Regions from separate parts of the Nocardia farcinica genome, predicted to be linked through region 1. Evidence: riboswitches for the same ligand, from Rfam matches in the RefSeq annotation. Region 1 holds a riboswitch; each other region holds the start of a gene.
The links. A riboswitch is a leader RNA that binds a small molecule or an ion and turns the genes downstream of it on or off. The one in region 1 is predicted to bind S-adenosylmethionine.
Positions count from the first base shown of each region.

Region 2: another riboswitch for S-adenosylmethionine. It lies ahead of AMO33_RS18790 (aminotransferase class V-fold PLP-dependent enzyme); the one in region 1 lies ahead of AMO33_RS21910 (rhodanese-like domain-containing protein).
Region 3: another riboswitch for S-adenosylmethionine. It lies ahead of metX (homoserine O-acetyltransferase MetX); the one in region 1 lies ahead of AMO33_RS21910 (rhodanese-like domain-containing protein).

Region 1 is NZ_LN868939.1:1,067,350-1,073,517, forward strand. Features, by position in the region: gene AMO33_RS21900 (FAD-dependent oxidoreductase) at 46-1,449, opposite strand; gene AMO33_RS21905 (Rv0361 family membrane protein) at 1,805-2,254, shown strand; SAM riboswitch class IV at 2,301-2,413, shown strand; gene AMO33_RS21910 (rhodanese-like domain-containing protein) at 2,428-2,844, shown strand; gene AMO33_RS21915 (O-succinylhomoserine sulfhydrylase) at 2,841-4,055, shown strand; gene AMO33_RS21920 (DUF3703 domain-containing protein) at 4,061-4,408, opposite strand; gene AMO33_RS21925 (sterol desaturase family protein) at 4,408-5,265, opposite strand; gene AMO33_RS21930 (AraC family transcriptional regulator) at 5,309-6,028, opposite strand; gene fgd (glucose-6-phosphate dehydrogenase (coenzyme-F420)) at 6,028-6,168, opposite strand, start outside.
Region 2 is NZ_LN868939.1:352,310-358,477, forward strand. Features, by position in the region: gene AMO33_RS18770 (inorganic diphosphatase) at 1-466, shown strand, start outside; gene AMO33_RS18775 (hypothetical protein) at 546-800, opposite strand; gene AMO33_RS18780 (crotonase/enoyl-CoA hydratase family protein) at 1,026-1,847, opposite strand; gene AMO33_RS18785 (flavin reductase family protein) at 2,151-2,618, shown strand; gene AMO33_RS18790 (aminotransferase class V-fold PLP-dependent enzyme) at 2,680-3,996, opposite strand; SAM riboswitch class IV at 4,044-4,157, opposite strand; gene AMO33_RS18795 (LysE family translocator) at 4,258-4,884, shown strand; gene AMO33_RS18800 (Pls/PosA family non-ribosomal peptide synthetase) at 5,128-6,168, shown strand, end outside.
Region 3 is NZ_LN868938.1:3,291,743-3,297,910, reverse strand. Features, by position in the region: gene AMO33_RS15660 (tRNA (cytidine(34)-2'-O)-methyltransferase) at 1-340, opposite strand, end outside; gene AMO33_RS15655 (DUF3017 domain-containing protein) at 492-737, shown strand; gene metX (homoserine O-acetyltransferase MetX) at 739-1,893, opposite strand; SAM riboswitch class IV at 1,928-2,038, opposite strand; gene AMO33_RS15645 (NADP-dependent isocitrate dehydrogenase) at 2,338-3,555, shown strand; gene AMO33_RS15640 (NAD(P)-dependent oxidoreductase) at 3,696-4,571, opposite strand; gene AMO33_RS15635 (helix-turn-helix domain-containing protein) at 4,694-5,713, shown strand; gene AMO33_RS15630 (MFS transporter) at 5,765-6,168, shown strand, end outside.

The sequences.
Region 1 (6,168 bases):
CTGCCACAGCCCGCGTGGTGACGCCGCGCTACCGCCGCCGGCCGCTCAGACCTTGTGCGGCTCGCTGGCGCGCAGCATGTCCTCGCGCTCGACGACCTTGACGCGCTCGCGGCCCTCCGGCTCGCCGAGCGAGCGCTCGTGCGCGTCCAGGCGGTACCAGCCCGCCCAGGTCGTGAACGGCAGCCCCTTGCTCTCCAGGAACTCGATGACCGCGTCCGGGTCCGGGTTCTCCGCCGGGGTGAACGAGGGGGCGTCGTCGAGCAGGCAGGCGATCGTCTCGTTGGCGTCGCCCTTGGTGTGGCCGATCAGGCCGACCGGGCCGCGCTTGATCCAGCCGGTGACGTAGGTGGCGGGCATGTAGCGCGCCGGGCCGTCGGCGTTCTCGTCGATCAGCACGCGACCGGCCTCGTTCGGCACGGTGCCTGCCTGGTCGTCGAACGGCAGGTTGCTGATGTTCTGCGACAGATAGCCGACAGCGCGGTAGACGGCCTGGACGTCCCAGTCCTTGAACACGCCGGTGCCCTTGACGTTGCCGGTGCCGTCGAGCTGGGTGCGCTCGGTGCGCAGGCCGACGACCTTGCCGTTCTCGTCGCCGAGGATCTCCGCCGGGGACTCGAAGAAGTGCAGGTAGAGCTTGTGCGGACGGTCGCCCTGGTCGCGGATCGCCCACTGCTCGAGGGTGTTGGCGACCATGTCGACCTGCTTGGAGTGGCGGCGCGCGGCCTCCGAGCCCTCGTCGTAGTCGATGTCCTCGGGGTCGACGATCACCTCGATGGTGGGCGAGTGGTCGAGCTCGCGCAGCTCCAGCGGGGTGAACTTGGCCTGGGCCGGGCCGCGGCGGCCGAACACGTGCACCTCGACGGCCTTGTTGGCCTTCAGGCCCGCGTAGACGTTCGGCGGGATCTCGGTGGGCAGCAGTTCGTCACCGGTCTTGGCGAGCACGCGCGCCACGTCCAGCGCGACGTTGCCGACGCCGAGCACCGCGACCTTCTCCGCGTCCAGCGGCCAGGTGCGGGGCACGTCCGGGTGACCGTCGTACCAGGAGACGAAGTCGGCCGCGCCGTAGGAACCGTCCAGGTCGATGCCGGGGATGTTCAGCGCGCGGTCGGCGTTGGCGCCGGTGGAGAAGATCACCGCGTCGTAGAAGCGGCGCAGGTCATCGAGGGTGATGTCGGTGCCGTAGTCGATGTTGCCGAGCAGGCGCACCTGCTCCTTGTCGAGCACCTTGTGCAGGGCGGTGATGATGCCCTTGATGCGCGGATGATCGGGCGCGACGCCGTAGCGGATCAGCCCGAACGGTGCGGGCATGCGCTCGTAGAGGTCGATGCTCACGTCGGCATCGGACTTCATCAACGCGTCGGCGGCGTAGATTCCGGCCGGCCCCGCGCCGACGATCGCGATGCGGAGCGGGCGGGCGCCGCTGGTCGGCGCTGCACTCTGTTCGGTCATCTGTTACGCGCACCCTTATTGGTCGAATACGTTCACTGGCGTCCTTCTTAGCTTAGGCTAAGTTGACGCACCGATCTGGTTGCCCCTGGCGATACGGACGCCGATCGGGCCCCCTGTCACGTCCCAGGTCACGACGTTCGCTGTCTTTTGCCAGGACAGCGGGCCGCAGATTCGCGATTCTATCGTCCGGCCGACAGCCGCCGCCGGGGCGGTGCCGCGGCGGACCCGGATCCGCGCGCTGCGTACCTGCCGCCGCCGTCCACGGTACCCGCGCGTGCGTGGCGCCGGATGTGTGCTGCGTCGCGGCCGGGGGCCGCCGCCCGCCCACCACGGCGCACCGGGGATCATCGAGGTCATGGCCGACAAGCAGCCCGCCGGGCAGGACGAACCGATCCCCGTCGATCAGACCGATCACCGCTCGATGACCCCGTTCATCGCGGCCGCGGTGATCGCGGTGATCGTGCTGGTGGCCATCGTGCTCGGCGGCCTGCTCTCCCCCGCTGAGAAAAATGTCACAGAAGCCGACCGGATCACCGCCGCCGTGCAGAACTTCGTCGAGGGCACCAACGCCACCGACGAGGTGCCGCCGCCCGGTGCCGCCTGCGCGGATTTCGACCCGGCGCGCTCACCGCTGGCCGCGCAGGAAGGCACCGGCAAGACAATCGAACTGGCGTCGGTCGCCGATCAGAGCGTCAACGGCAACCGGGCCAAGGCCACCGTCACGGTGCGGGTCGACGGGGCCGAACAGACCGCGACCTGGAACCTGGTCCGTGCCGACGGCACGTGGGTGGTCTGCACCGCCTGATCCGGTTGACACGGTGACTTCGGTCCAGGCAATCTCAGTGACCGAAGGTCATGAGCACCAGCGCCAAGCCCCGGCTCGCTGGTCGGCAACCCTCCTCCGCGGCGGGGTGCTCCGGGTGACGACCTGGCCGTACCGAAGACGGTGCGGCAAGTGCGGATTCACAGGAGGTTCGAATGAGTTACGCCGGGGACATCACCCCCCGCCAGGCCTGGGAACTGCTGCGTGAGAACCCCGCGGCCGTCCTCGTCGACGTGCGTACCGAAGCCGAGTGGCGCTTCGTCGGCGTGCCCGACACCAGCTCCATCGACCGGCCCACCCTGCTGATCGAGTGGGTGGACGGCACCGGCTCGCCGAACCCGCGCTTCGCCGAGCAGCTCGGCAAGGCACTGGCCGACCGCGCGCCGGAGGCGCCCGTGGTGTTCCTGTGTCGGTCGGGGCAGCGTTCGGCGCACGCCGCCGACGTCGCGACCGAGCTGGGAATCACCCCGTCCTACAACGTGATCGAGGGCTTCGAGGGTTCGCTGGATGCCAACGGGCACCGCGGCGGCACCGGTTGGCGGGCCGAGGGGCTGCCCTGGAGGCAGTCGTGATCACCGGCGGCGCGTTCGACAAGCCGCTGCCCGAGGGCGTCGGTCCCGCGACCCTCGGAGTGCGCGGCGGGCTGCGCCGGTCCGGCTTCGAGGAGACCGCCGAGGCGCTCTACCTGACCTCCGGTTTCGTCTACGAGAGCGCCGAGGCCGCCGAGGCCGCGTTCACCGGCGAGGTGGAGCACTTCGTCTACTCCCGGTACGGCAATCCGACCGTGGCGATGTTCGAGGAACGCATCCGCCTGATGGACGGCGCCGAGGCCGCGTTCGCGACCGCCAGCGGTATGTCGGCGGTGTTCACCGCGCTCGGCGCGCTGCTCGGCGCCGGCGACCGGCTGGTCGCGGCCCGCAGCCTGTTCGGGTCGTGTTTCGTGGTCTGCAACGAGATCCTGCCCCGCTGGGGCGTGGAGACGGTGTTCGTCGACGGCGAGGACCTCGACCAGTGGGAGCGGGCACTGTCGGTGCCCACCGCCGCGGTGTTCTTCGAGACGCCGGCCAACCCGATGCAGACCCTGGTCGACGTGCGCCGGGTCACCGAGATCGCGCACGCCGCGGGCGCGAAAGTGGTGCTGGACAACGTGTTCGCCACACCGCTGCTGCAGAAGGGCTTCGATCTCGGCGCCGACGTGGTCGTCTACTCCGGCACCAAGCACATCGACGGCCAGGGCCGGGTGCTCGGCGGTGCGATCCTCGGCGACCGCGAGTACATCGACGGCCCGGTGAAGACCCTGATGCGCCACACCGGCCCGGCGCTGAGCCCGTTCAACGCCTGGACGCTGCTCAAGGGCCTCGAGACGATGCCGCTGCGCGTGCGGCACTCCACCGAGTCGGCGCTGCGGATCGCCCGCTTCCTCGAGTCGAACCCGGCGGTGAGCTGGGTGAAATACCCGTTCCTCGAATCACATCCGCAGTACGACCTGGCCCGGGCCCAGATGTCCGGTGGCGGCACCGTGGTCACCTTCGAGCTGAAGGCGGCCGAGGGCGAGGCCAAGAAGCGCGCGTTCGAGGTGCTCGACCGGCTGCGGATCATCGACATCTCCAACAACCTCGGCGATGCCAAGACCCTCATCACCCACCCCGCCACCACCACCCATCGCGCGATGGGCCCCGAGGGCCGGGCCGGTATCGGCCTGACCGACGGGGTGGTGCGCATCTCGGTGGGGCTGGAGGACGTCGACGACCTGCTCGGCGATCTCGAGCACGCGCTGAGCTGACCGGCTCATCCGGCCGGCCGCAGCAGTTCCGCGAGGTCGGCCGGGATCGGCATCGGCCGGCGCAGACCGACATTCGCGCGCCCGGTGTTGCCTTCCGGATAGCGCCCGGTCAGCGAGCCGGGCGCGGCGACGAGGACGCGGACGAGCTGGCCGACGGCCTCGCGGCGGTCGCGCTGCCGTACCGCCAGGGCGAACATCGCGACGTGGTTGCCGGTGTGCAGCCACGGGTCGGGCTGGGACAGGATGTGCGCGCGTTCGAGGTGCGTCCAGCGCAGGGCCGGGTCGGCGGTGGTCTTCGCGGCCGCCATCTCGGCGCGGTAGCGGGCGCGGGCGGCGGGGGAGAGGGCGGGCATCAGTGTCCTTTCCGGAATGGTTCGGCCAGTTGGGCCAGGTAGCCCACCGGATAGTCGGGTTTCGCGGCCATGCCGAGGTCGTCGCTGGTGAACCGCCGTCGCGGGTCGTAGCTGTAGGTGCCGAGCAGGTGGTCCCAGATCAGGGTGAACAGGCCGAAGTTGACATCGCCCACCCCCGCCCATTTGAGGTGGTGGAAGCGGTGGCCCTCGTTCAGCGCCAGCACGTGTTTGAGCGGCCCGACCCGGTAGTCGGCGTTGGAGTGCTGCAGCAGCAGTTGCACGGCCACGGCCAGTGCCAGCGCGGCGGCGACCGGCACCGGGATACCGGCGAGCAGCAGGGGCGTGACCCCGGCGATCATCTCGACCGTCTGGTGCAGTGGGTGTTTCATCAGGCCGTTGAGGCCGTAGCAGCGGGTGACGCTGTGGTGCACGGCGTGGAATCGCCACAGCACCCCGATGTGGTGGCTGGCGTAGTGGGCGAGCGTGATGCCCAGATCGGCGATCAGGATCGCCACCAGCACCTGGATGACGAAAGGCCAGCTGTGCGGCCATATTCCGGTACCCGGTAGCAGCGCGGCGAGGGCGGGGATGGCGGCGACCGAGCCGAGGACCAGCGTCTCGTTGACGACGGTGTGGACGGTGTCGCGGCCCGCGTCGCCGTGCGAGCGGTTCCAGGCCGGCCGGTAGGGCAGCACACGTTCGGCGGCGAACGACAACGCGACGGCCGCGGCGAGCAGCGCCACCAGCCACAGCTTGGCGGCGCCAGCGGCGGCCAGGGCGATGCCCGCGCCGTTGATGCCTACCAGCATCACCGGCACGTAGCCGTATCGGACAAGGGGGCGAACCACAATGGACATGGGTTCAGCGTCGCCGCCGTGCCCGGCCGTCGGCTTGAAGAAATCAGCTGACCTTCGCCGGCGGCGGGCGCCAGCCGGTCGCGATGAGCGCTTCGGTCGGGCTGATGCCGATCAGGTCGCGGCAGGTGCGGGTCAGGTGCGCGCTGTCGGCGAAGCCGGCCGCGTGCGCGGCCTCGGTCAGCGAATCGCCCGCGCGGACGACGTCCATCGCGAGTTGGAGCCGGACCCAGCGCCGCCACGCCGCGTACGGCAACCCGACCTGTTCGGTGAACACGTGCGAGAGGCGACTGGCCGAAATGCCGACGCGGGCCGCGAGTTCCGCCAGCCGCGGCGGTCCGCCGGGGCGGTCGACCGCCATCCGCAGCGCGGCGGCGACCGCGGGATGGTTGCGCCTGCGCCGACCGGTCGGGTCGGCGGCGGGGCTCGGCACGGCGGCCGCGACCCAGCTGGCGGCGTCGTCGGCGGGCAGCCCGCCCAGCCGGGCGACGGCGGCGTGCGCGGTGGTGCTGTCGGGATCGAGGAAGGCGAGGAAGCCGCTGGTGCCGGCCTCGGCGCGGACCCGGTGTGCGACGCCGGGCGGGATGATCGCGGCCTGGGCGGAGACGGTCTGCCCGCCCGCGTCGGTCAGTGTGAGCCCTCCGCGGGCCACGAACAGGACCTGCACGGCGGCGTGCGCGTGGGCGTCGGCGTCGCCGATCTCACCGGTGAACGCCATCAGCCCGGGGCGGAACACCACCCCGCCGCGCCACGCCGCCGAACCCATCAGGCCAGTGCGCGCAGGCGGGGTGCCAGATCGCGCTGGAACAGGTCGAGGAACCGGCGCTGGTCGTGGCCCGGCGCGTGGAACACCAGGTGGTTGAGGCCCGCGTCGAGGTAGGGCTTGATCTGTTCGACGGCCTGGTC
Region 2 (6,168 bases), 720 kb from region 1:
CCCGAAGGGATCCCGGAACAAGTACGAAGTCGATCACGAGACCGGGCGGGTCCGCCTCGACCGTTTCCTGTACACCTCGATGGTGTACCCGGCCGACTACGGCTTCATCGAGAACACCCTGGGCGAGGACGGCGATCCGCTGGACGCGCTGGTGCTGCTGCCCGATTCGGTGTTCCCCGGCGTGATCGTGGAGGCCCGTCCGGTCGCCATGTACAAGATGGAGGACGAGGCGGGCGGCGACGCGAAGGTGCTGTGTGTGCCCGCCGGCGACCCGCGCTGGGACCACATCCAGGATCTGGCCGACGTGCCGGAGTTCGAGCTGGCCGCGATCAAGCACTTCTTCGAGCGCTACAAGGACCTCGAGCCGGGCAAGTACGTGAAGGGCTCGGAGTGGGTCGGCCGCGCCGAGGCCGAGGCCGAGGTCGAGGCGTCGTTCAAGCGACTGCAGGACAAGGGCGGCCACTGAGCCTGCCCCGCACACGGCGAAAGGGACGTCCGGCCGATGCCGGGCGTCCCTTTCTCGTCGCGGTGTGCGGAACCGGAGATCAGTAGTAGATGTAGAGGTCCCAGCCGTCCCAGTTCTCGATGCACTCCCAGTAGTAGCCGCCGGTGCTCGGGGAGATGCCGTCGGCGCGGCAGGCCTCCAGGGTGGCGTAGGTGCCGATGTAGGTGCCGCCGTAGTAGGCGGCCTGGTAGGTGGTCTCGATCGGCGCGGCGGCGGAGGCCGTGGCCGCCGTCGACACCCCGGCGACGGCGGCGGTGGCCAGCAGGCCGGCGGCGATGAGGGACTTGATGCGCATGTCGTGCTCCTGTCGGAAGGTGCGGGTCGGTGTGACAGGAACAACGGTATGGTTCGGAAAAGCCCTGCACAGCCACCCCTAGGTGGCGATACCGGGCACCCTGGCGGTGTTCACCACCGCCACCTTCGGACCTCCGCGCCCCACCCTCGGGTGGACGGCGTGAACGACGAAGCCCGCCGGTCGTGGGGACCGGCGGGCTCGGGCTCGGGGCTCGGAGCTCAGGGCTCAGCGTCCCTTGAACTCCGGCGCGCGCTTCTCGAACACCGCCTGGATCGCCTCGGTCAGGTCCTCCGAGGGCAGGAAGGCCGCGTTCCACGCCGAGACGTAGCGCAGGCCCTCGGCGATGTCGTTGACCCGCCGCTGCTCGAGCACGTCCTTGACGCCCTGCACCACCAGCGGCGGGTTGGCCGCGATCTCGCGGGCCAGCGCGTGCGCCGCGGCCAGCACCGCCTGCTGGTCCGGGTACACGTCGTTGACCAGCCCGATCTTCTCCGCGCGTGCGGCGTCGATGTCCTTGCCGGTGTAGGCCAGCTCGCGCAGGTGGCCCTCGCCGATGATGCCGGGCAGGCGCTGCAGCGAGCCCACGTCGGCGACGATGGCGACCTTGGCTTCGCGCACGCTGAACTGGGCGTCGGCGCTGGCGAGCCGGATGTCGGCGGCCGCGATGAGGTCGACGCCGCCGCCGATGCACCAGCCCGACACCGCCGCGATCACCGGCTTGGAGCACTCGGCGACGGAGTTGATCGAGGCCTGCAGCCTGCGGATCTCCTTGAGGAAGTCGGTGCGCGGGGCCGCCAGCGCCCGGTCGGCCATCAGCGGGCCGAAGGTGCCGGACATGGCAGGCAGGTCGAGACCGTAGGAGAAGTGTTTGCCGGAGCCGGTGATCACGACCGCGCGCACCTGCGGGTCGGCATCGAGCCCGGCGAAGATCTCCGGGAGCTCCCGCCAGAAATCCGGTCCCATCGCGTTGCCCTTGCCGGGACCGGTCAACGTCACCTGGGCGACATGGTCGCTGATCTCGACCGTGAAAGCCTGCCAATCTGTCATCCGCCCACCGTATCGGCCGCGCCGAGGCCGCGGCCAGCCCCTCCCGGCCGCCGCCGCACCCCGCCGGTGCGGATTTCCTTCGGCGTGGATCGAATCCTCGACCCCGCCGGTGCTCGGCACGTTGTTCCAGGTCACCGCGGTGGGCGGGAGGTGACGAGCCACCCAGCACGGCTGCCGCCCGCGCTCGGCGGGTGCCGATGCGGCGTAGCTTGTGGTGGTGTGAGCGAAGTACCTCGCCCCGAGACGGGCATCCGGATCCCCGACGACCTCAGCGGCATCACCGCCGAGCAGTACCGAGCGTCGATGCGGCACTACCCGGCCGGCGTCACCGTGGTCACGCTCGACTCACCGGCCGGACCGGTCGGCTTCACCGCGACGTCGTTCGCGTCGCTGTCGCTGGAGCCGCCGCTGGTCTCGTTCAACATCGCCCACACCTCGTCGAGCCTGACCGCGATGCTGGCCGCCGACTCGGTCGTCATCCACTTTCTCGGCGAACACCAGCGCCACATCGCGCAGCGCTTCTCCCGCACCGCGGCCGAGCGCTTCGCCGACCATTCGCTGTGGACCACGCTGGAGACCGGGGAGCCGGTGCTGCACGGCACTCCCATCTGGGTGCGCGCCGCGGTGCATCAGCTCATCCCGATCGGTGACCACACCTTCGTCGTCGGCCTGGTCACCCGCGTCCACGACGACACCGACGAGAGTCCGTCGGCGGCACCGCTGCTCTACTACAACGGCCGCTACCACCGGCCCACGGCACTGGACGGGTGATCCCGAGGTCGGCGGCCGGTCGCACGATGGCACCACCGGCAGCCGCTGCCGACCGCGGGCCTCAGCGCAGGCAGGGCGCCGCGCCGCCCGCCGAATCACCGCCGAGCGGCCGGGTTTCGGGGCTCGGGCTCCACAGCCCGCCGGTGCACGCGTAGTTCCACGCCGTCCCCCGCTCGACGAGCCGCGCGACCGCGCCGACCAGGCGGTCGACCTGCTCCGAGGTGGTCGACACCCCGACGCTCGCTCGCAGCGCGGCGGCCACCCCGAGCCGGGCCAGCAGCGGATGCGCGCAGAACCGCCCGTCGCGCACGCCGATGCCGTGCTCGGCGGACAGGTAGGCGGCGACATGACCGGGCTCGTACCCGTCGAGGGTGAACGCCACGATTCCGACGCAGTCGCTGCTGTCGGCGAACACGCGCAGCACCCGGCACCCCGGCACCGCGGCGAGACCGGCGCGCAGCCGCTCGGTGAGCTGCCGCTCGTGCGCGACCAGCGCTTCGGCGTCGACCGCGCCCAGCGCATCGCAGGCCGCGGCGATCGCGGCCGCACCGAGCACGTTCGGCGATCCGCCCTCGTGCCGCTGCGGCGCGGGCGCCCACGCCACGTCGGAGACGCCGACCTCGCGCACCGCGCCACCGCCGGCCAGATACGGCTCGGCCGCGTCCAGCCAGTCCCGCCTGCCCACCAGCACCCCGGCGCCGAACGGCGCGTACAGCTTGTGCCCGGAGCAGGCGAGGTAGTCGATGCCGGTGTCGCGCAGGGAGATCCGCCGGTGCGGCGCGAGCTGCGCCGCGTCGACCAGCAGCCGCGCACCGCACTGGTGGGCGATCTCGGCCAGCCTGCGCAGCGGCAGCACCTCGCCGGTCACGTTGGACGCGCCGGTGACCGCGAGCAGCGCGGCGGGGCGGGCGCACAGCTCGGCCACCAGCCTGCGCAGTGTCTCCTCGATCGTGTCGGCCGCGCGCACCACCCGCCGCCCGTGCCTGGTCCAGGGCAGGAAGTTGGCGTGGTGCTCGATGTCGAGCACCACGGTCTCGCCCGGCACGCAGCCGGCCAGCAGGTTCAGCGAGTCGGTGGTGTTGCGGGTGAACACCACCACCTGGTCGTCGCCGGCGTCGAGGAACCGGGCGACCGAGCCGCGCGCGGCCTCGTAGCACTCGGTGGAGATGCGCGAGGCATACCCGGCGCCCCGGTGCACGCTGGCGTAGTAGGGCAGCAGGTGCTGGATCCGGTCGGCCACCGTGGCCAGCGCCGGAGCGCTCGCGGCCAGGTCGAAGTTGGCGTAGGTGGTGGTCCCGCCCTGGACGAGCGGCACGCGCAGGTCGTCGCCGGACACCCGGGCGAAGGCGGCGCAGGTCTGGTCCACAACAGCAGTCATCACGTCATCCCGTCGGTTCATGGACCCGAGATCGAGAGGATTCGTCGAGTCCGCGCTTGCCGCGTCCGGTCGGACGGCGGCCAGGTCGTCACCCGGAGCACCCCACCGCGGAGGAGGGTTGCCGACCAGCGAGCCGGGGCTTTGCGCTGGCACTCATGACCTGGACCGAGATTGGCAGACCCGGCGCCGCGTTGTCAACCACGATCCCCGGCACACCGAAACCGGGTTGCGGGCGCGCGCGGGGTGCGATCCCATCGACAGGTGACCCCCTCGCTGCTGCTCAGCTTCGTCGGCCTGTGCGTGCTGCTGTCGCTGACGCCCGGCCCGGACTCGTTCCTGGTGCTGCGGTTCTCGATCGTGGACGCCCGACCCGGCATCGCCGCGGCGATCGGCTCGGCGCTCGGCGGCATCGCCTGGGCGGTGGTGGTGGCCGCCGGGGTGGCGACCCTGCTCGAACAGTCCGCCACCGCCTACCGCGCCCTGAAGGTGATCGGCGGAATCTACTTGGTGTACTTGGGGATTCGCGCACTGCTCGACCACCGCAAGCAACGCGGAACCGCCGCGGAGCCGCCCGCGCCGGACCGGCACGCCCCCTCGGTTCGCTCGGCGTTCACCGCCGGTGTGGTCTCGTGTCTGTTCAACCCGAAGGTCGGCCTGTTCTACCTGGCGGTGCTGCCCCAGTTCCTCACCGAGGTCACCTTCGCCAACACGCTCGCCCTCGGTGCGATCGAATGCCTGGTGGCCGCGGTGGAGATGGTCCTGCTCGCCCTGCTGGCCGCCCGTGCCGTCGCCCTGCTGCGCACCCCGCGGGTGCGGGACCGGCTCGAACAGGCCAGTGCGGCGATCCTCACCGCGCTCGGCGTCGGCACGGTCGCCTCGGCCTCCTGACCGGGCCTGCGGACCGGGCCTGCCGACCGGCCACGTCCCGGCTCCGCGCACCCGCCGCGCACGACCCGTCCGGGTACCGTGGACAGCTGGTCACCGGGGTGTTTGCCCTCTGGTAACCCTGCTGTGAAACAAACATCCCGACACTGGGCAGGTTCTCGGAGAGGTGGACAGGACGTGACGCTGCAGCCGCAGGTCGACGCCGCGGCGGACGGCAACCGGGCACCGGGCGCATCGCCCGACCCGCTGTACCGGTCGGTCGCCGCACCCGAGCCGCGCACCCTGGTCGACATCCTCGACGCCACCGTCGCCGCCCACCCCGACGCCCCCGCCCTCGACGACGGCGAGGTCGTGCTCAGCTACGCCGAACTGCGCGCCGAGATCGCCGAGCGCGTGGCCGAGCTGGTGGCCGCGGGCGTGCGCCCCGGCGACCGGGTCGGTGTCCGGATGCCCTCCGGGGATCACCGCCTCTACGTGACCATCCTCGCCGTCCTCTACGCCGGAGCCGCCTACGTCCCGGTCGACGCCGACGATCCCGACGAACGGGCGGCCCTCGTCTTCGGCGAGGCGCGGGTGCGGGTCGTCGCGACCGGTGCGGGGATCGAGGCAGCCGAGCAGGCCGGGACGGACGGCCGCCCCCCGGCAGCCGGCCCCTCCCCCGCCGACGACGCCTGGATCATCTTCACCTCCGGCTCCACCGGCACCCCCAAGGGCGTGGCCGTCACCCACCGCAGCGCCGCCGCGTTCGTCGACGCCGAGGCCCGGATGTTCCTGCGGGACAACCCGATCGGCCCGGGCGACCGGGTGCTGGCGGGTCTCTCGGTGGCCTTCGACGCCTCCTGCGAGGAGATGTGGCTGGCGTGGCGGCACGGCGCCTGCCTCGTGCCCGCGCCCCGGGCCCTGGTCCGCACCGGCGCCGATCTCGGCCCCTGGTTGGTGCGCCGGGAGATCACCGTGGTCTCGACCGTCCCGACGCTGGCCGCTACCTGGCCGCCGGAGGCTCTGGAGGCGGTGCGGCTGCTCATCTTCGGCGGTGAGGCCGTGCCACCGGAACTGGCCGAACGGGTCGCCGGCGGCGACGACGCGGGCCGGGAGGTGTGGAACACCTACGGTCCCACCGAGGCGACGGTGGTGGCGTGCGCGGCGCCACTGACCGGCGAGGGCCCGATCCGGATCGGGCTGCCGCTGGACGGCTGGGATCTCGCCGTCGTCGACGCGCAGGGCAATCCGGTCGGCGAAGGCGAGTCCGGCGAGCTGGTGATCGGCGGCGTCGGCCTGGCCCGCTAC
Region 3 (6,168 bases), on a different replicon from region 1:
GGTCGGCGAGGACCTCGGCGGGCAGTCCGGTGGGCTCGGTGCCGAACAGCAGCACGTCACCCGGGCGGTAGGCGATGTCGGTGTAGCGCGTGCTGCCCTGGGTGGTGAAGGCGTACACCCGCTCCGGCGCCAACGCCTCCCACGCCGCCGCCAGGCTCTCGTGCACGGTCACACTGGCCAGGTCGTGGTAGTCCAGCCCCGCCCGCCGCAGCTTCGCCTCCGACAGGTCGAACCCCAACGGCTCGATCAGATGCAGCGCACACCCCGTCCCCGCCACCAGCCGGATCGCATTACCGGTGTTCGGCGGAATCCGCGGCTCATGGAAGACCAAATGGAACACAACGCAGAAGCTTCGCACGACCGCCCGGCGGCGCGGCGGTCCGGTCCGCGACCGTGCCCCTTCGCATGGAAGAATCGCGCGGGTGAGTGATGTGGAGGGTTCCGGCGAGCCGCGGGGCGGGGCGGGCCAGTTCCTGCGTACTCATCTGCCGATGGTGCTGGTGGGGCTGGTGGTGCTGGTCGCGGTGGTGTTCGTGGCCTCCGACCGGTGGCGGCGCGGTGCGCTGATCTTCGGCGGGGCGGCGTTGCTCGCGGCGGCGCTGCGGCTGTGCCTGCCGAGCATCCGGGTGGGGGTGCTGGCGGTGCGCAGCAAACCGTTCGACGTGGCGGCGCTGACGCTGCTCGGCTCGGCGATCGTGTTCCTGGCGGTGACCATCAACACGCTCGGCGTGGGCTGATTCAGCGGTGGGCGCGCGCCAGCCGCATCGTCTCGACCAGCAGTTTGCCGATGGCGGCGGTTTCGGTGAGGAACCCGTCGTGTCCGTCGCGGGAATGCACGACCTCGAGCCGCGCGCAACCGGGTAGCAGGTCGGCCAGCTCCTGCTGGGTGTGCAGCGGGTAGAGCCGGTCGGAATCGACGCCGCCGACCACGCACGGCACCGGGGTGGCGGCCAGCGCGGCCGCGACGCCGCCGCGCCCGCGCCCGACGTCGTGCCGGTTCATCGCCTCGGTGAGCAGCACATAGGTGGCGGGATCGAAACGCCTGCACAGCTTCTCGGCCTGGTGCTCGAGGTAGCTCTGCACCGCCCAGCGCCCGCCGTCGAACGGATCCTCGCCGTCCTGGGCGTGATTGGCGAAGCGGTGGTCGAGCTCGTCCTCGGTGCGGTAGGTCAGGTGCGCGATGCGGCGCGCGATGCCCATTCCGGTGGTGGGTGCGCGGCCGGTGTCGTGGTAGTCGCCGCCCTGCCAGTCCGGGTCGGCGGTGATGGCGGCGATCTGGGTGGTCTGGGTGCCGATCTGGTCGGCGGTGGCGCGCGCGCCGACCGCCAGCACCAGCGCGGCGGCGACCCGCTCGGGGGCACCGACCATCCATTCGAGCACCCGCATGCCGCCCATCGAGCCGCCGACCACGGCGGCCAGCCGGTGGATGCCGATCCGGTCGAACAGCGCGGCCTCGGCGGTCACCTGATCGCGGATCGAGATCGCCGGGAAGCGCGAGCCCCACGGCTTGCCGTCGGGTGCGGTGGAACCGGGGCCGGTGCTGCCCTTGCAGCCGCCGAGCACGTTGGTGGCGATGACGCACCATTCGTCGGTGTCCATCGGCGCGCCGGGCCCGACCATGCCGTTCCACCAGCCGGGCAGCTGGTGCACGTCGTCGGCCGGGCCGACGACGTGGGAGTCGCCGGTGAGGGCGTGCTCGACGAGCACGACGTTGTCCAGGCCGGGGGAGAGCTCGCCCCAGCGCTGCACGCCGAGGTGGACGTCGGGGATGACGGCGCCGCTCTCCAGCCGGATGTCGCCGACGGGCACGATGGCCAGGGTGCCGTCCGGCGGCGGCAGCAGTTCCGCCCCGGTGGCCGAGGGGCAGGGGCTCTGATCGGTGCTCACGGTCACGCGGACCACTCGATCATGTCGGGAAAACCTCCTGCGAGCGCGCTTGCCCCCGACCTTCGGGAGCCCGGTCATCACCCGGAGCACCCCACCGCAGCTGGAGGGTTGCCGGCCAGCGAGCCGGGGCTTGACGCTGGCGCTCATGACCTGACCGCCATGGTAACCGGGCGGGCCGCGATGGCCGAAATCCGGCCCCCGGTGTCATCATGGGTGAGGTGCTCGAGATCACTCCGAGCTTACTGGCCGGTAACCGTCACATCGCCCGCACAGGGCCCCCTCCCCGCACGGTGCGGACGGCGGCAGCAGTACGCTCGTCTTGTTTGCACCACGTGTCCCGCGGACAATGCGGGGCATATACGTTGTCTGTTGAACAGCTGGGGTCCGCTCACAAGCGTGTTCGCCTGGCCGTGCAATGAGGGCACACATCCTAGGAGGACACGAAGATCCATGTCCAAGATCAAGGTTGAAGGCACCGTCGTCGAACTCGATGGTGATGAGATGACCAGGATCATCTGGCAGTTCATCAAGGACAAGCTGATCCACCCGTACCTCGACGTGAACCTCGAGTACTACGACCTGGGCATCGAATACCGCGACAAGACAGACGACCAGGTCACCGTCGACGCGGCCGAGGCGATCAAGCGCCACGGCGTCGGTGTGAAGTGCGCCACCATCACCCCGGACGAGGCGCGCGTCAAGGAATTCGGCCTGAAGAAGATGTGGCGCTCGCCCAACGGCACCATCCGCAACATCCTCGGCGGCACGATCTTCCGCGCCCCGATCATCATCTCCAACATCCCGCGCCTGGTGCCGGGCTGGACCAAGCCGATCATCATCGGCCGCCACGCCTTCGGCGACCAGTACCGCGCCACCGACTTCAAGGTGTTCCAGGGCGGCACCGTGACCCTCACCTTCACCCCCGACGACGGCAGCGAGCCGATCGTGCACGAGGTCGTGAAGATGCCCGAGGACGGCGGCGTCGTGATGGGCATGTACAACTTCAAGAAGTCCATCGAGGATTTCGCGCGGGCCTCGTTCAACTACGGCCTGCAGCAGAACTACCCGGTGTACATGTCGACGAAGAACACCATCCTGAAGGCCTACGACGGCATGTTCAAGGACACCTTCCAGGAGATCTTCGACACCGAGTTCAAGAGCCAGTTCGACGCCGCGGGCCTGACCTACGAGCACCGCCTCATCGACGACATGGTGGCCTCCTCGATGAAGTGGGAGGGCGGCTACGTCTGGGCGTGCAAGAACTACGACGGCGACGTGCAGTCCGACACCGTCGCGCAGGGCTTCGGCTCGCTGGGCCTGATGACCTCGGTGCTGCTGACCCCGGACGGCAAGACCTGTGAGGCCGAGGCCGCGCACGGCACCGTCACCCGGCACTACCGCCAGCACCAGCAGGGCAAGCCGACCTCGACGAACCCGATCGCGTCGATCTTCGCCTGGACCCGTGGCCTCGAGCACCGCGGCAAGCTGGACAACACCCCCGAGGTGATCGGTTTCGCGCAGACCCTCGAGGACGTCGTCATCAAGACCGTCGAGGGCGGCCAGATGACCAAGGACCTCGCGCTGCTCGTCGGCGGCGACCAGGGCTACCTGACCACCGAGGAGTTCCTCGGCGCGCTCGACACCAACCTGGCCCGCGCGCTGCGCTGACCCAGCCGACCCACCGGACACGGGGCGGGCCTGTCGGACCCTCCCCGCCCGGCGCCGGGCACACGGACCCGGTGCCGGATCGAACGGGCACCCGCCCACCGCATGCCGCGGTGGCACGGGTGCCCGAGCCGTCTGCGGGGTCAGGAGGTCACCGGCGCCGCGGTCAGCGCCGCGACCGCGCGGGTGAAGCTGGCCGCGCCATGACCCGCGGCGACCTCGGCGTCGAAGATCCGCTGCAGCGGATCGAGCAGGTCGGTGGCCACCCCCTCGGCCCGGGCGGTCGCGCGGATGTCGGCCAGGCCGCTGCGATTGACCGCAAGGTCGGAGTAGTTCACCGGGTACTCGCCCGAGTCGATCTCCGCGGCGAGGGTGGGCAGCATGTCCAGCAGCGCGCGCAGCCAGGGCGCGAGGTAGGTCTCGGTGAAGCCGACCGCGCCGGCCCGCTCGCCGCGCGTCATCGCCACGGCCTGGAAGAACCCGCCGAACAGCCCGTACATCCCGGCGAGCACGGCCATGTCGTGCCTGGCCGCCGAGCCCGGGTCGGATCCCACGTAGCGGGCCTCGCCGAGCAGCGCGACGACCGCGCCGAACTCGGTGTTCGCCGCGGGCGACCCGCTGTAGACGAGCAGGGTGTCGGGGGTGCCGAGGGTCTGCGGGACACCGAAGACGCCGGCGTCCAGCACCGGGATGCCGCCCAGCCGCGTGGTGAGTTCGGCGGCCTGGTCGGGGCGTCCGGTGGCGACGTTGAGCACCGTGCGTCCGGCCAGCGCGTCGGCGAGCGGGGTGAGCAGTTCGGTCGCGGCCGGGGTGTCGGCGAGCACGGTGATGATCAACCGTCCCGCCGCGACCGCCGTCCGCGGGTCCGGTGCGCGCCGGGCGCCGAGGGCGTCGAGATGTGCGGCTCGGCCGGGGGTGCGGTTCCACACCGTGGTCGGGTGGCCCGCGCGCACCAGGATCTCGGCGACGGCGGCGCCCATCCGGCCGAGGCCGAGCACGGTCACGGGTGTCTTGCTCATGGTTCCTCCGTGGATTTCGGGGTTGTCGGGTGGGCGCCCTGGAATCAGTTTCCGGACGGATGCACCGCAGCGGTGAGTGGCAGAACCGACCACAACCGAACGTTTCCTGCCACACTGGTGCCATGACCGGACGGACCGTCGCGATGGCGATCGCGCCGGGTGCGCTGCACCCCTGGGATCTCTACGAGCTGGGCGTGGTGGCCGCGATCTTCGGGACGCCCCAGCCGGACCTGGCCGACCCCTGGTACACGCTGCGGGTGTGCGCGGTCGCACCGGACCAGGGCGAACAGTCGATCGGCTTCGGCGCCTTCCTGCGTCCCGAACACGGTCTGGCCGAGTTGCTGGCCGCCGATACCGTGATCGTGCCCTCGGTGGCCGCGCACTGCCGCACGGGCGAGCGCGCGCTACCCGCGGAACTGCTCGACGCGCTGGTGGCCGCGCACCGCCGGGGCGCCCGGCTGGTCGCGCTGTGCGACGGGGTGTTCGCGTTGGCGGCGGCGGGCATCCTGACCGGGCGGCGGGTGACGGTGCACTGGGAACACGCCGGCCTGCTGGCCCGCCGCCACCCCGATCTCGTGGTCGACGACTCGGTGCTCTACCTCGACGACGGCGACGTGCTCACCAGCGCGGGCATGACCGCGGCCCTCGACCTGTGCCTGCACCTGGTGCGCCGCGACCTCGGCGCGACCGTCGCGAACCGGCTGGCCCGGCGCATGGTGATTCCCCCGCACCGCTCCGGCGGCCAGGCGCAGTACGTCGACCGCGCGGTGCCCGCCGATCCGCGTGACGACCTCGGTCCGGTACTGCAATGGGCGGCCGCGCACCTGGACCAGCCGCTCACCGTCGACCTGCTCGCCGCCCGCGCGAACATGAGCACCCGCACCTTCCACCGGCGCCTGCAACGGGCCGGCGGGGTCACACCCAAGCAGTGGCTGCTGAACCAGCGCCTGGCCTATGCCAGAAGCTTGCTCGAGTCGACCGACCTGACCGTCGAGGCCGTCGCCCGGATGGCCGGGCTCGGCACCGCCACCAACCTGCGCAGGCACTTCACCACGGCACTCGGGGTGACGCCCGCGGACTACCGCCGCACCTTCGCCCGCCGCGAGCCCGGGACCCCGCCGCGGGACGGCGCGGTGGCGTAACTCACGCGATCTCGGGAAGCGATGCCGGTTGCCGGTCGGTTACATGGACACGTGACGAGTCCCGCGACCATCGCCCCCGTCCGTTCCGACTCCCCGCGCACCGAGTGGCACGTGCCCGCCATGCTGGCACTGGCGCTCGGTGGTTTCGGCATCGGCACCACCGAATTCGTCACGATGGGCCTGTTGCCCGACATCGCCGTGGCCATGCACGTCTCCGAGCCGACCGCCGGGCACGCGGTGTCGGCCTACGCGCTCGGCGTCGTGGTCGGTGCGCCGCTGCTGGCCGCGCTGTGCGCGCGGGTGCCGCGCAAACGTCTGCTGGTGGCCCTGATGGTGGCCTTCACCCTCGGCAATCTCGCCACCGTGCTCGCGCCGACCTTCCACACCCTGGTCGCGGCGCGCTTCGTCGCCGGCCTGCCGCACGGCGCGTACTTCGGCGTCGCCTCGCTGGCCGC